2 regions of the Neobacillus sp. SM06 genome follow, and region 1 is predicted to be linked to the other one. Evidence: a T-box and tRNA genes for the amino acid it is inferred to sense, from the RefSeq annotation. Region 1 holds a T-box; the other holds one or more tRNA genes.
The links. A T-box is a leader RNA that pairs with one kind of tRNA and senses whether it is charged. The one in region 1 lies ahead of ACQYAD_RS15705 (valine--tRNA ligase), so its partner is inferred to be a tRNA-Val.

Region 1 (5,882 bases):
AAGTGCTGAATGGGAACAAATTGAAAAATCCCGATTCAAAAGGGAAAGCGGTGCAGTCATCTCCCTTGCTTTTTCCGTAATAACGTTAATCGCATCGGGCTGCTGTACTGCCGAAAACACCGGGGTTCCTTTTTTAATAATTCCCGCTTTTTCGAAAGCAATTTCCGAATAGGAATTTCCGAGAATTGCCGTGTGATCAAGCCCAATATTTGTAATAATTGAAAGCAGCGGCTTGATCACATTGGTTGAATCCAATCTGCCACCAAGGCCGACTTCATATATAACAATATCTACGGGATGAACATTGGCAAAATAGTATAAGGACATGGCCGTGATCACTTCAAACTCTGTCGGCCCGCCAAGCTCCGTTTTTTCCAGTTCATCCGCAAGTGGAAGAATGACATTTGTTAACTTAACGATCTCTTCGTCACTGATCGGTTTCCCATTCAAACTAATCCGTTCATTGAACTGTTCAATATATGGGGAAGTAAAGGTGCCGACGGTGTATCCTCCAGCCTGAAGAATTGATCGTAAAAAGGTGACCGTTGAGCCCTTGCCATTCGTCCCGCCAATATGAACGGTCTTAAGCGATTTTTCCGAATTTCCCAGCTTCTCCATCATCCATTCCATTCGCTTCAAACCCGGCTTTATGCCAAGTTTTAATCTGGCGTGGATCCAATCCAACGCTTCTTGATAGGTCGTTACCATATTCGCATCTCCCAACAGTAACAAGGTAAAGACGAACCCATTTCTGGATTCGCCTGCTTGTTCATTATCCCTTTAATTCGTTGATTCTTGCTTCTACAATTGATCGCTTTTCTAGATAATCTTTTTCCTTTGCCCGTTCTTCGGCAATAACCGTTTCCGGTGCTTTTTTCATAAAGCCTTCATTGCCCAGTTTCTTTTGTACTCGTTCTACTTCTTTATTCAATTTTTCCATTTCTTTTTCAAGCCGGGCAATTTCTTCTTCAATATTGATCAGCCCTGCAAGCGGCAGGATAATTTCCAGTCCTGTGACAACGGCAGTCATTGCTTTTTCAGGTGTTTCGATATCCGTACCGAGCACAAGTTCTTCCGGGTTGCAGAACCGCTCAATATAGGCACGATTTTTCTCAATAATCGCCAGCGTCTCTTCGTCTTTTGCCTTTACAAGCATTTTGATCTTCTTGCTCATGGGTGTGTTTACTTCAGCCCGTATATTGCGGACAGCGCGAATCACTTCCATTAAAAGCTTCATTTCAACAGCAGCCTGCTCATCATTCCATGTACCCTTTGCTGCTGGCCATTTTGCCTTTGTAATTGATTCACCTTCATGCGGAAGGTTTTGCCAAATTTCTTCGGTAATAAACGGCATAAACGGATGCAGCAAGCGCATCGTGTTGTCTAACACATAGGCAAGAATGGAGCGGGTCGTGACTTTCGCGTTCTCATCTTCCCCATATAAAGGCAGCTTCGCCATTTCAATATACCAATCACAGAAATCATCCCAGATAAAATTGTAAAGAGCGCGGCCAACCTCGCCAAATTCGTATTTTTCCGATAACCTTGTGACCGTTTCAATGGTTTCATTCAACCGGGTTAAAATCCATTTATCTGCAACCGATTTTTCGCCTGTCAAATCGATATCTTCAAATTTAAGGTCCGCCATATTCATTAAAGCAAAACGAGAAGCATTCCAAATTTTATTGGCAAAATTCCAGGTTGCTTCAACCTTCTCGGTGCTAAAGCGCAAGTCCTGACCCGGAGAGCTTCCGGTGGATAGGAAATAACGCAGTGCATCGGCTCCATACTGATCAATGACATCCATTGGATCAACACCGTTGCCAAGTGATTTACTCATTTTCCGCCCTTGAGCATCGCGGACAAGTCCGTGAATCAGGACATCTTTAAACGGTCGGCTATCAGTAAATTCAAGGCTTTGGAAAATCATTCTTGATACCCAGAAAAAGATGATGTCATAACCGGTTACAAGGGCATCGGTTGGGAAATAACGTTTGAAATCAGCCGCATCTTTATTAGGCCAGCCTAGGGTAGAGAACGGCCATAGCGCAGAGCTGAACCATGTATCAAGCACATCCTGATCCTGTTCCCAGTTTTCGATATCAGTTGGCGGCTTGTGATCAACATAAACCTCACCTGTTTCTTTATGGTACCAGGCAGGAATGCGATGTCCCCACCAAAGTTGCCGGGAAATACACCAATCGCGGATGTTTTCCATCCAATGCAAATATGTTTTTTCAAAACGGTCTGGGACAAAGTTGACTTTTTCCGCTTCTGGTTGCTTTTGCAGCTCGATTGCTTGTTCGGCGAGCGGCTTCATTTTGACAAACCATTGCGTGGACAAATACGGCTCAACAACCGCACCGCTCCGTTCTGAATGACCAACAGAGTGCAGATGGTCCTCAATTTTGAACAGAACGCCCTGCTCCTGTAAGTCTTTCACAATTTGTTTGCGGCATTCAAAACGGTCAAGTCCTTGGTACTTGCCGGCCTTTTCATTCATCGTCCCATCTTCATTCATGACGAGGATCCGTTCAAGATTGTGGCGGTTGCCGATTTCAAAGTCATTCGGATCATGGGCAGGGGTTATTTTAACGGCGCCTGATCCAAATTCCATATCAACATAATCGTCGCCAACAATGGGAATCTCGCGTCCGACAATTGGGAGGATAACCGTTTTGCCAATTAGATGCTTGTAGCGTTCATCATCCGGGTGAACGGCGACAGCGGTATCGCCAAGCATGGTTTCCGGACGGGTTGTTGCAATCTCAATCGTGCCGGATCCGTCTGCAAGTGGGTATCGCATATGGTAAAACGCTCCCTGGACATCCTCATAAATAACTTCAATATCGGATAAGGCCGTTTTGGTTGATGGATCCCAGTTGATAATATATTCACCGCGGTAAATAAGCCCTTTTTTGTATAAGGAAACGAAGACTTCCCTGACTGCGGCGGAGAGCCCTTCGTCAAGGGTAAAACGCTCCCGGCTGTAATCCAGGCCAAGGCCAAGCTTTGCCCATTGCTTGCGAATATGGTCAGCATACTCTTCTTTCCACTTCCAAGTTTCTTTGATAAATTTTTCCCTGCCCAGATCATAACGGCTTTTACCTTCTTCGCGAAGCTTTTGCTCCACCTTCGCCTGGGTTGCAATTCCGGCGTGATCCATTCCAGGAAGCCAAAGAACATCATAGCCCTGCATGCGTTTCATTCTTGTAATAATATCTTGCAGGGTCGTGTCCCAAGCATGACCCAAATGCAGTTTCCCGGTAACGTTCGGTGGCGGAATGACAACGGTGTACGGTTGTTTCGCTGCTTCGCCTTTCGCTTCGAAAAACTTGCCATTCACCCACCAATCATAGCGCCCTTTTTCAATTGATTGCGGATCATATTTGGTCGGCATTGAAAGATCATTTGTATCCATTTAATATCCTCCTTCACTTTCTGAACATGAAAAAACCCCATCGCCGTAAAAGGACGAATGGAGTTTGCTTCGCGGTACCACCTTTTTTCCAATCAAAAAAACGATTGGCTCTTCCAAGAATAACGGACATCTTCCGTCTTTCACTACTCGAAACTTGGTCCTTTCGCAAAAGAAGCTCAAGGGCGACATTCCAATGGCCTGCTTAGGAAACCTTCCAGAAACTGGATTCCCTCTCTTGAAGCAGGGGGACATTGTACTCTTCCCTGTCTTTGCTTATGTATGAATTTATATCAATATACTACCGAAAAAAGGGGAGTGTCGTCAATCATGATAACCAATTTTTTATATTTTATACGAAGATCCACAAAAAAGCGATTCAAATAAAAGCATGCAGTTTGTTCGTTGCCGATGGCTTGATAATTTTAGGGATTACACACAGGGGATTGAATATACATAGACTAATAACGTGTAAGAAGGGAAGGAGTGTTTTGATGAAAAAACGATTTAATCGCTATGTCCTGCCTCCATGGATGCAAAAGGTAAAACGTGTTTGTGGACAATTTATTATTCCGTTCACCATTTTTCAAGGGATCCGCACGCTTTTGTTGCCAACAACCTTTGATATTTTACTGTTAATCTTTTTTATTTTAGTTGCCCTGGCCCTTTATTTTGAAATGATTTAAGGAGCACCTCGTCTATTACTCGGGGGCTCCTTCTTTTGTCTGTTGGCTGTTATCGAATTCTACCATTTTCATTGTTACATATTCCGTATTTTTTAAATACCAATACTGACGCTGCAGCTGCTGAACTGCTTTTAATTCATTTCGTTTTTCCGGTTTCCGGAAATAGGTCTCAACGGTCTGAATAATTGAAAACGGGTAGGCTAGATAGCTGTAAAACAACAGTTTTTCATCTGCTCGTAATGGAAAATATTTGTAATAATAGTAAATCCACTCCACACATTCCTCATTGCGCTGTGGGCGGGTTTTTAATGTACGCGAAAGAAATGGCAAAAGATCATGAAAAGGTGAACCATAGCCAGCTTTTTCGAAATTGGCAAAATAGCCGTACCCTCTGTCATCATACAAAAAATGCTCAATCGAGATTTTCCCATGATTAATGACCATTCTTGCTTTTTCATTCTCCTTCGTCATTTCATACCATTCTTCAAATTTGCTTTTCGAAAATTTCAGCGCTTGACTGATTTCGTTAGAGTAGAGACAATACAACAACTCAAACGGTGACATATAAACCTTTTTTTCACATTCTTCCGTAAAGCCGTCAAGAAACTCTTTATTTTTCTCAAATTGCTGCAAGGTTTTCTCATAATGCTCTGTCCGCTCTTCTTTTTTGATCGTAATTTCTTTTGCCGATAATGTGTGCATTCGCGCCAGCTCACGAAATAACTGCTGATGCCTTTTCTCTCGTTGTTCCCTTTCATCGTTCGGGAGCCAAGGCATTAAATAATATAGGTACGCTTGATCTAAAACAGCATATCTCCCATCAATCGTCGGATAAATCGGCACAATTCGATTGAAACCCATTTGATAAAGGGAGTGGACATGACGAATAAAATCGGTTCCGTTGCTTGGAGGGATTTTTTTCAGCGCAAATGTCCCTTTATTGGCATAGACTTTCTGGACATTGCCGTAATCCTCTACAAAGTACGGTTCAAGCTGATAATTTCGCAAAATTGGCGCCAGTACTGCCAGTCGATTTTCGCCGCTCATTTTTAAAATCCTCCAATAGAAAAATAAGGAGCAGGCACATAGGTTACCCGCTCATGCTTATTTTTCGTCTCCCACTATTTTTTTGCGAAAGCTGTCGGTATATAGAGGACTTGCCCTTCATACACATCCTGGTTTACTTCAAGCCGGTTGACGCGAAGAAGATTTTGAAATGTGACATCATACCGTTCCGCTATCTGATCCAGCGTTTCCCCTTTTTGGACAATACAGATTTTTAACTTTGCCTGCTGCTCATCACGGTCTTCTTTGCGGGCAAAAAATTCTGTTAAGGACATGCTTTTCTTTTTCGTTACTTTTTTCTTTATCGCATCAGTTAGCTTCGAAACAGGACCTTCGTCACTTGAAGAGGAGGATGAACTTTCTTCATCTGTCTCTTTTTCTTCGATCTCTATCTCTTCTGTTTCTTCAGCTTCGTTTACTTCGACTTCATCTTTTACTTCTTCTGCCACTACTTCGATTTTCGGCTTTTCTTCACCGCGGTCCGGCTGGCTGAAATCCGAAAATTGGGTGAATGCGGGCTGAACTACAGGTTTCCCTTGCGGCTGATAGGAAAATGTCGGATAGGATACCGTTTCCCGTGAGCTTTCGTCTTCCAGCGGCTTTCTTGCTTCTACTACAAATAGTGGACGTTCTTGCTCCTCCACAGAACTTGCTTCTGCTGTTTCCTCAGCGGCTTTTTCACTAACTGAATCTTCGGCTAAGCGGCTCGCATT
Region 2 (5,882 bases), on a different contig from region 1:
AATACTCCCTAGTGACCGATAGTGAACCAGTACCGTGAGGGAAAGGTGAAAAGCACCCCGGAAGGGGAGTGAAACAGTTCCTGAAACCGTGTGCCTACAAGTAGTCAAAGCGCGTTTTTGCGTAATGGCGTGCCTTTTGTAGAATGAACCGGCGAGTTACGATTACATGCAAGGTTAAGTTGAAGAGACGGAGCCGCAGCGAAAGCGAGTCTTAATTAGGGCGTAAGAGTATGTGGTCGTAGACCCGAAACCAGGTGATCTACCCATGTCCAGGGTGAAGGTAGGGTAACACCTACTGGAGGCCCGAACCGACGCACGTTGAAAAGTGCGCGGATGAGGTGTGGGTAGCGGAGAAATTCCAATCGAACTTGGAGATAGCTGGTTCTCTCCGAAATAGCTTTAGGGCTAGCCTCACGTGCAAGAGTCTTGGAGGTAGAGCACTGTTTGGACTAGGGGCCCTCATCGGGTTACCGAATTCAGACAAACTCCGAATGCCAAAGACTTATCCGTGGGAGTCAGACTGCGAGTGATAAGATCCGTAGTCAAAAGGGAAACAGCCCAGACCACCAGCTAAGGTCCCAAAGTATACGTTAAGTGGAAAAGGATGTGGAGTTGCTTAGACAACCAGGATGTTGGCTTAGAAGCAGCCACCATTTAAAGAGTGCGTAATAGCTCACTGGTCGAGTGACTCTGCGCCGAAAATGTACCGGGGCTAAACGTATCACCGAAGCTGTGGGTGGACACCGATGGTGTCCGCGGTAGGAGAGCGTTCTAAGGGCGTTGAAGCGGGATCGGAAGGACCCGTGGAGCGCTTAGAAGTGAGAATGCCGGTATGAGTAGCGAAAGATGAGTGAGAATCTCATCCACCGAATGCCTAAGGTTTCCTGAGGAAGGCTCGTCCGCTCAGGGTTAGTCGGGACCTAAGCCGAGGCCGAAAGGCGTAGGCGATGGACAACAGGTTGATATTCCTGTACCACCTCTTTATTGTTTGAGCGATGGGGGGACGCAGGAGGATAGGGTAAGCGCACTGCTGGATATGTGCGTGTAAGCAGTTAGGCTGTCAGCGAGGCAAATCCCGCTGGCAATAGGCTCGAGCTGTGATGCCGAGGGAAATAGAGTACCGAAGTTCCTGATTCCACACTGCCAAGAAAAGCCTCTAGTGAGATAAAAGGTGCCCGTACCGCAAACCGACACAGGTAGGCGAGGAGAGAATCCTAAGGTGAGCGAGAGAACTCTCGTTAAGGAACTCGGCAAAATGACCCCGTAACTTCGGGAGAAGGGGTGCTCTTTGGGGTTTACGCCCCGAAGAGCCGCAGTGAATAGGCCCAGGCGACTGTTTAGCAAAAACACAGGTCTCTGCGAAGCCGCAAGGCGAAGTATAGGGGCTGACGCCTGCCCGGTGCTGGAAGGTTAAGAGGAGGGGTTAGCTGCAAAGCGAAGCTCTGAATTGAAGCCCCAGTAAACGGCGGCCGTAACTATAACGGTCCTAAGGTAGCGAAATTCCTTGTCGGGTAAGTTCCGACCCGCACGAAAGGCGTAACGATCTGGGCACTGTCTCAACGAGAGACTCGGTGAAATTATAGTACCTGTGAAGATGCAGGTTACCCGCGACAGGACGGAAAGACCCCGTGGAGCTTTACTGTAGCCTGATATTGAATTTCGGTACAGCTTGTACAGGATAGGTAGGAGCCGTAGAAACCGGAGCGCCAGCTTCGGTGGAGGCGTCGGTGGGATACTACCCTGGCTGTATTGAAATTCTAACCCGCACCCCTCACTCGGGGTGGGAGACAGTGTCAGGTGGGCAGTTTGACTGGGGCGGTCGCCTCCTAAAGAGTAACGGAGGCGCCCAAAGGTTCCCTCAGAATGGTTGGAAATCATTCGTAGAGTGTAAAGGCACAAGGGAGCTTGACTGCGAGACCTACAAGTCGAGCAGGGACGAAAGTCGGGCTTAGTGATCCGGTGGTTCCGCATGGAAGGGCCATCGCTCAACGGATAAAAGCTACCCCGGGGATAACAGGCTTATCTCCCCCAAGAGTCCACATCGACGGGGAGGTTTGGCACCTCGATGTCGGCTCATCGCATCCTGGGGCTGTAGTCGGTCCCAAGGGTTGGGCTGTTCGCCCATTAAAGCGGTACGCGAGCTGGGTTCAGAACGTCGTGAGACAGTTCGGTCCCTATCCGTCGTGGGCGCAGGAAATTTGAGAGGAGCTGTCCTTAGTACGAGAGGACCGGGATGGACGCACCGCTGGTGTACCAGTTGTCTTGCCAAAGGCATCGCTGGGTAGCTATGTGCGGACGGGATAAGTGCTGAAAGCATCTAAGCATGAAGCCCCCCTCAAGATGAGATTTCCCATAGCGTCAAGCTAGTAAGATCCCTGAAAGACGATCAGGTTGATAGGTCAGAGGTGGAAGCGCGGTGACGTGTGGAGCTGACTGATACTAATCGATCGAGGACTTAACCAATATCATTTGATGTGCGAACTCGTTCTTCCTTTACTTCTTCTTGATTACCTAGTTTTGAGGGAATGAATTTTCAATTTTCTCTTGAAAAAATTGAAAAAGGCATTATAATAAAACATGTCTTGCCCATAGTCTGGCGGCAATGGCGAGAAGGTCACACCCGTTCCCATACCGAACACGGAAGTTAAGCTTCTTAGCGCCGATGGTAGTTGGAACGCAAGTTCCTGCGAGAGTAGGACGCTGCCAGGCGATTGTATGGAGGATTAGCTCAGCTGGGAGAGCATCTGCCTTACAAGCAGAGGGTCGGCGGTTCGATCCCGTCATCCTCCACCATATAATTTTTTGTTTGCCGGTCTAGCTCAATTGGTAGAGCAACTGACTTGTAATCAGTAGGTTGGGGGTTCAAGTCCTCTGGCCGGCACCATGTGTACGAGCCATTAGCTCAGTCGGTAGAGCATCTGACTTTTAATCAGAGGGTCGAAGGTTCGAGTCCTTCATGGCTCACCATTTTTAATGAACATGCGGGTGTGGCGGAATTGGCAGACGCACCAGACTTAGGATCTGGCGCCGTAAGGCGTGGGGGTTCGACTCCCTTCACCCGCACCATTTTAAAATGCGGAAGTAGTTCAGTGGTAGAACACCACCTTGCCAAGGTGGGGGTCGCGGGTTCGAATCCCGTCTTCCGCTCCATTATTGCCGGGGTGGCGGAACTGGCAGACGCACAGGACTTAAAATCCTGCGGTAGGTGACTACCGTACCGGTTCGATTCCGGTCCTCGGCACCATTTAAATGCGCCCGTAGCTCAATTGGATAGAGCGTCTGACTACGGATCAGAAGGTTATGGGTTCGACTCCTTTCGGGCGCGCTTGTATCGGGAAGTAGCTCAGCTTGGTAGAGCACTTGGTTTGGGACCAAGGGGTCGCAGGTTCGAATCCTGTCTTCCCGACCATCAAGTTTTTTTTGGGGGATTAGCTCAGCTGGGAGAGCGCCTGCTTTGCACGCAGGAGGTCAGCGGTTCGATCCCGCTATCCTCCACCAAAATCAACATATAATTCATTTATTTGGCGGTGTAGCTCAGCTGGCTAGAGCGTACGGTTCATACCCGTAAGGTCGGGGGTTCGATCCCCTCCGCCGCTACCAATATATATATTACCTTAAGGATCATTAGCTCAGCTGGTTAGAGCAACGAGCCGAGCTTCTAAGAATACTCTACGAGTTGTACCCATCGAGCCACAACATGAATAGTCTTACTGAGATGGGGACAGACATAAAAAGGTAAAGAGAACTATATTTGGACCTTTAGCTCAGCTGGTTAGAGCAACGAGCCGGGCTTCTAAGAATACTCTACGAGTTGTACCCATCGAGCCACAACATGAATAGTCTTACTGAGATGGGGACAGACATAAAAAAGTAAAGAGAACTATATTTGGACCTTTAGCTCAGCTGGTTAGAGCAGACGGCTCATAACCGTCCGGTCGTAGGTTCGAGTCCTACAAGGTCCACCATTAATACTTATATTTATGGAGGAATACCCAAGTCTGGCTGAAGGGATCGGTCTTGAAAACCGACAGGCGGGTTAAACCGCGCGGGGGTTCGAATCCCTCTTCCTCCGCCATTTAAATGTAGTACTTTTTATTATCGCGGGGTGGAGCAACGAGCAAAGCATCGTTGAATTATCTGCGAGTTGTACTCAACGAACAGCATCTTGAATAAGCCTTTTGAGTTGAGGACAGTCCAATGCTATCTAAGGGCATGGAAAAAATAAATACTTTTTTATTATCGCGGGGTGGAGCAACGAGCAAAGCATCGTTGAATTATCTGCGAGTTGTACTCAACGAACAGCATCTTGAATAAGCCTTTTGAGTTGAGGACAGTCCAATGCTATCTAAGGGCATGGAAAAAATAAATACTTTTTTATTATCGCGGGGTGGAGCAGTCCGGTAGCTCGTCGGGCTCATAACCCGAAGGTCGCAGGTTCAAATCCTGCCCCCGCAATCTGGTCTGGTAGTTCAGTTGGTTAGAATGCCTGCCTGTCACGCAGGAGGTCGCGGGTTCGAGTCCCGTCCAGACCGCCACTATAATTAAAATAATACGGCTCGGTAGCTCAGTCAGTAGAGCATGTTACTTGCATCTGTGAATAAGCTTCCGGTGCAACATGTGAGAAAGATCGAGAGATTCTTTCGAACAAAGGACAATTGGGAAATAGTTTAGGTTATTAAAATAAAATGGCTCGGTAGCTCAGTCGGTAGAGCATGTTGCTCACATCTGTGAATAAGCTCCCGGTGCAACATGTGAGAAAGATCGTAAGATTCTTTCGAACAAAGGACGATTGTGAAATAATTTTAGGGTTCTTTAATAATATGGCTCGGTAGCTCAGTCGGTAGAGCATGTTGCTTGCATCTGTGAATAAGCTTCCGGTGCAACATGTGAGAAAGATCGAGAGATTCTTTCGAACAAAGGACGATTGTGAAATAATTTTAGGGTTCTTTAATAATATGGCTCGGTAGCTCAGTCGGTAGAGCATGTTGCTTGCATCTGTGAATAAGCTTCCGGTGCAACATGTGAGAAAGATCGAGAGATTCTTTCGAACAAAGGACGATTGTGAAATAATTTTAGGGTTCTTTAATAATATGGCTCGGTAGCTCAGTCGGTAGAGCAAAGGACTGAAAATCCTTGTGTCGGCGGTTCGATTCCGTCCCGAGCCACCTTACTTGTTGTCGTTAACTACAATCATTTTATGATGGCGGCTGTGGCGAAGTGGTTAACGCACCAGATTGTGGCTCTGGCATTCGTGGGTTCGATTCCCATCAGTCGCCCCATTTAAAAATCTATGCGGGTGTAGTTTAATGGTAAAACTCCAGCCTTCCAAGCTGATGTCGTGGGTTCGATTCCCATCACCCGCTCCATAATGGGCCTATAGCTCAGCTGGTTAGAGCGCACGCCTGATAAGCGTGAGGTCGATGGTTCAAGTCCATTTAGGCCCACCATTATTTTTTCATCAGTTTCGTGGCAGAAACGAACAAAACGTAATGTATATGTTTCGAGTTATACCCATCGAACCTTATTTTGGCTCAACAAAATGAGGTGGGAACATGGGTTTATGAATCAAATATAATTATTCCGCAGTAGCTCAGTGGTAGAGCTATCGGCTGTTAACCGATCGGTCGTAGGTTCGAATCCTACCTGCGGAGCCATATGGAGAAGTACTCAAGTGGCTGAAGAGGCGCCCCTGCTAAGGGTGTAGGTCGGGTAACCGGCGCGAGGGTTCAAATCCCTCCTTCTCCGCCAGAACTTTGGCCCCTTGGTCAAGCGGTTAAGACACCGCCCTTTCACGGCGGTAACACGGGTTCGAATCCCGTAGGGGTCATTTGCAAAAGCTGATAACAAACGTTATCAGCTTTTTTCGTATATCAAAATTTATA

Region 2: it encodes a tRNA-Val, which carries the amino acid that the T-box ahead of ACQYAD_RS15705 (valine--tRNA ligase) is inferred to sense. The anticodon was not compared.

What each region holds. Positions count from the first base shown of each region.
Region 1 is NZ_JBNWEO010000018.1:122,204-128,085, reverse strand. Features, by position in the region: gene ACQYAD_RS15710 (bifunctional folylpolyglutamate synthase/dihydrofolate synthase) at 1-708, opposite strand, end outside; gene ACQYAD_RS15705 (valine--tRNA ligase) at 773-3,421, opposite strand; T-box leader at 3,468-3,700, opposite strand; gene ACQYAD_RS15700 (hypothetical protein) at 3,913-4,104, shown strand; gene ysxE (spore coat protein YsxE) at 4,120-5,151, opposite strand; gene spoVID (stage VI sporulation protein D) at 5,226-5,882, opposite strand, start outside.
Region 2 is NZ_JBNWEO010000011.1:129,238-135,119, reverse strand. Features, by position in the region: rRNA gene ACQYAD_RS03970 (23S ribosomal RNA) at 1-2,463, shown strand, start outside; rRNA gene rrf (5S ribosomal RNA) at 2,593-2,709, shown strand; tRNA gene ACQYAD_RS03960 (tRNA-Val) at 2,718-2,793, shown strand; tRNA gene ACQYAD_RS03955 (tRNA-Thr) at 2,809-2,884, shown strand; tRNA gene ACQYAD_RS03950 (tRNA-Lys) at 2,892-2,967, shown strand; tRNA gene ACQYAD_RS03945 (tRNA-Leu) at 2,982-3,066, shown strand; tRNA gene ACQYAD_RS03940 (tRNA-Gly) at 3,076-3,150, shown strand; tRNA gene ACQYAD_RS03935 (tRNA-Leu) at 3,156-3,244, shown strand; tRNA gene ACQYAD_RS03930 (tRNA-Arg) at 3,252-3,325, shown strand; tRNA gene ACQYAD_RS03925 (tRNA-Pro) at 3,333-3,409, shown strand; tRNA gene ACQYAD_RS03920 (tRNA-Ala) at 3,423-3,498, shown strand; tRNA gene ACQYAD_RS03915 (tRNA-Met) at 3,524-3,600, shown strand; tRNA gene ACQYAD_RS03910 (tRNA-Ile) at 3,889-3,965, shown strand; tRNA gene ACQYAD_RS03905 (tRNA-Ser) at 3,983-4,075, shown strand; tRNA gene ACQYAD_RS03900 (tRNA-Met) at 4,382-4,455, shown strand; tRNA gene ACQYAD_RS03895 (tRNA-Asp) at 4,459-4,535, shown strand; tRNA gene ACQYAD_RS03890 (tRNA-Phe) at 5,093-5,165, shown strand; tRNA gene ACQYAD_RS03885 (tRNA-His) at 5,204-5,279, shown strand; tRNA gene ACQYAD_RS03880 (tRNA-Gly) at 5,293-5,366, shown strand; tRNA gene ACQYAD_RS03875 (tRNA-Ile) at 5,371-5,447, shown strand; tRNA gene ACQYAD_RS03870 (tRNA-Asn) at 5,580-5,654, shown strand; tRNA gene ACQYAD_RS03865 (tRNA-Ser) at 5,658-5,748, shown strand; tRNA gene ACQYAD_RS03860 (tRNA-Glu) at 5,756-5,827, shown strand.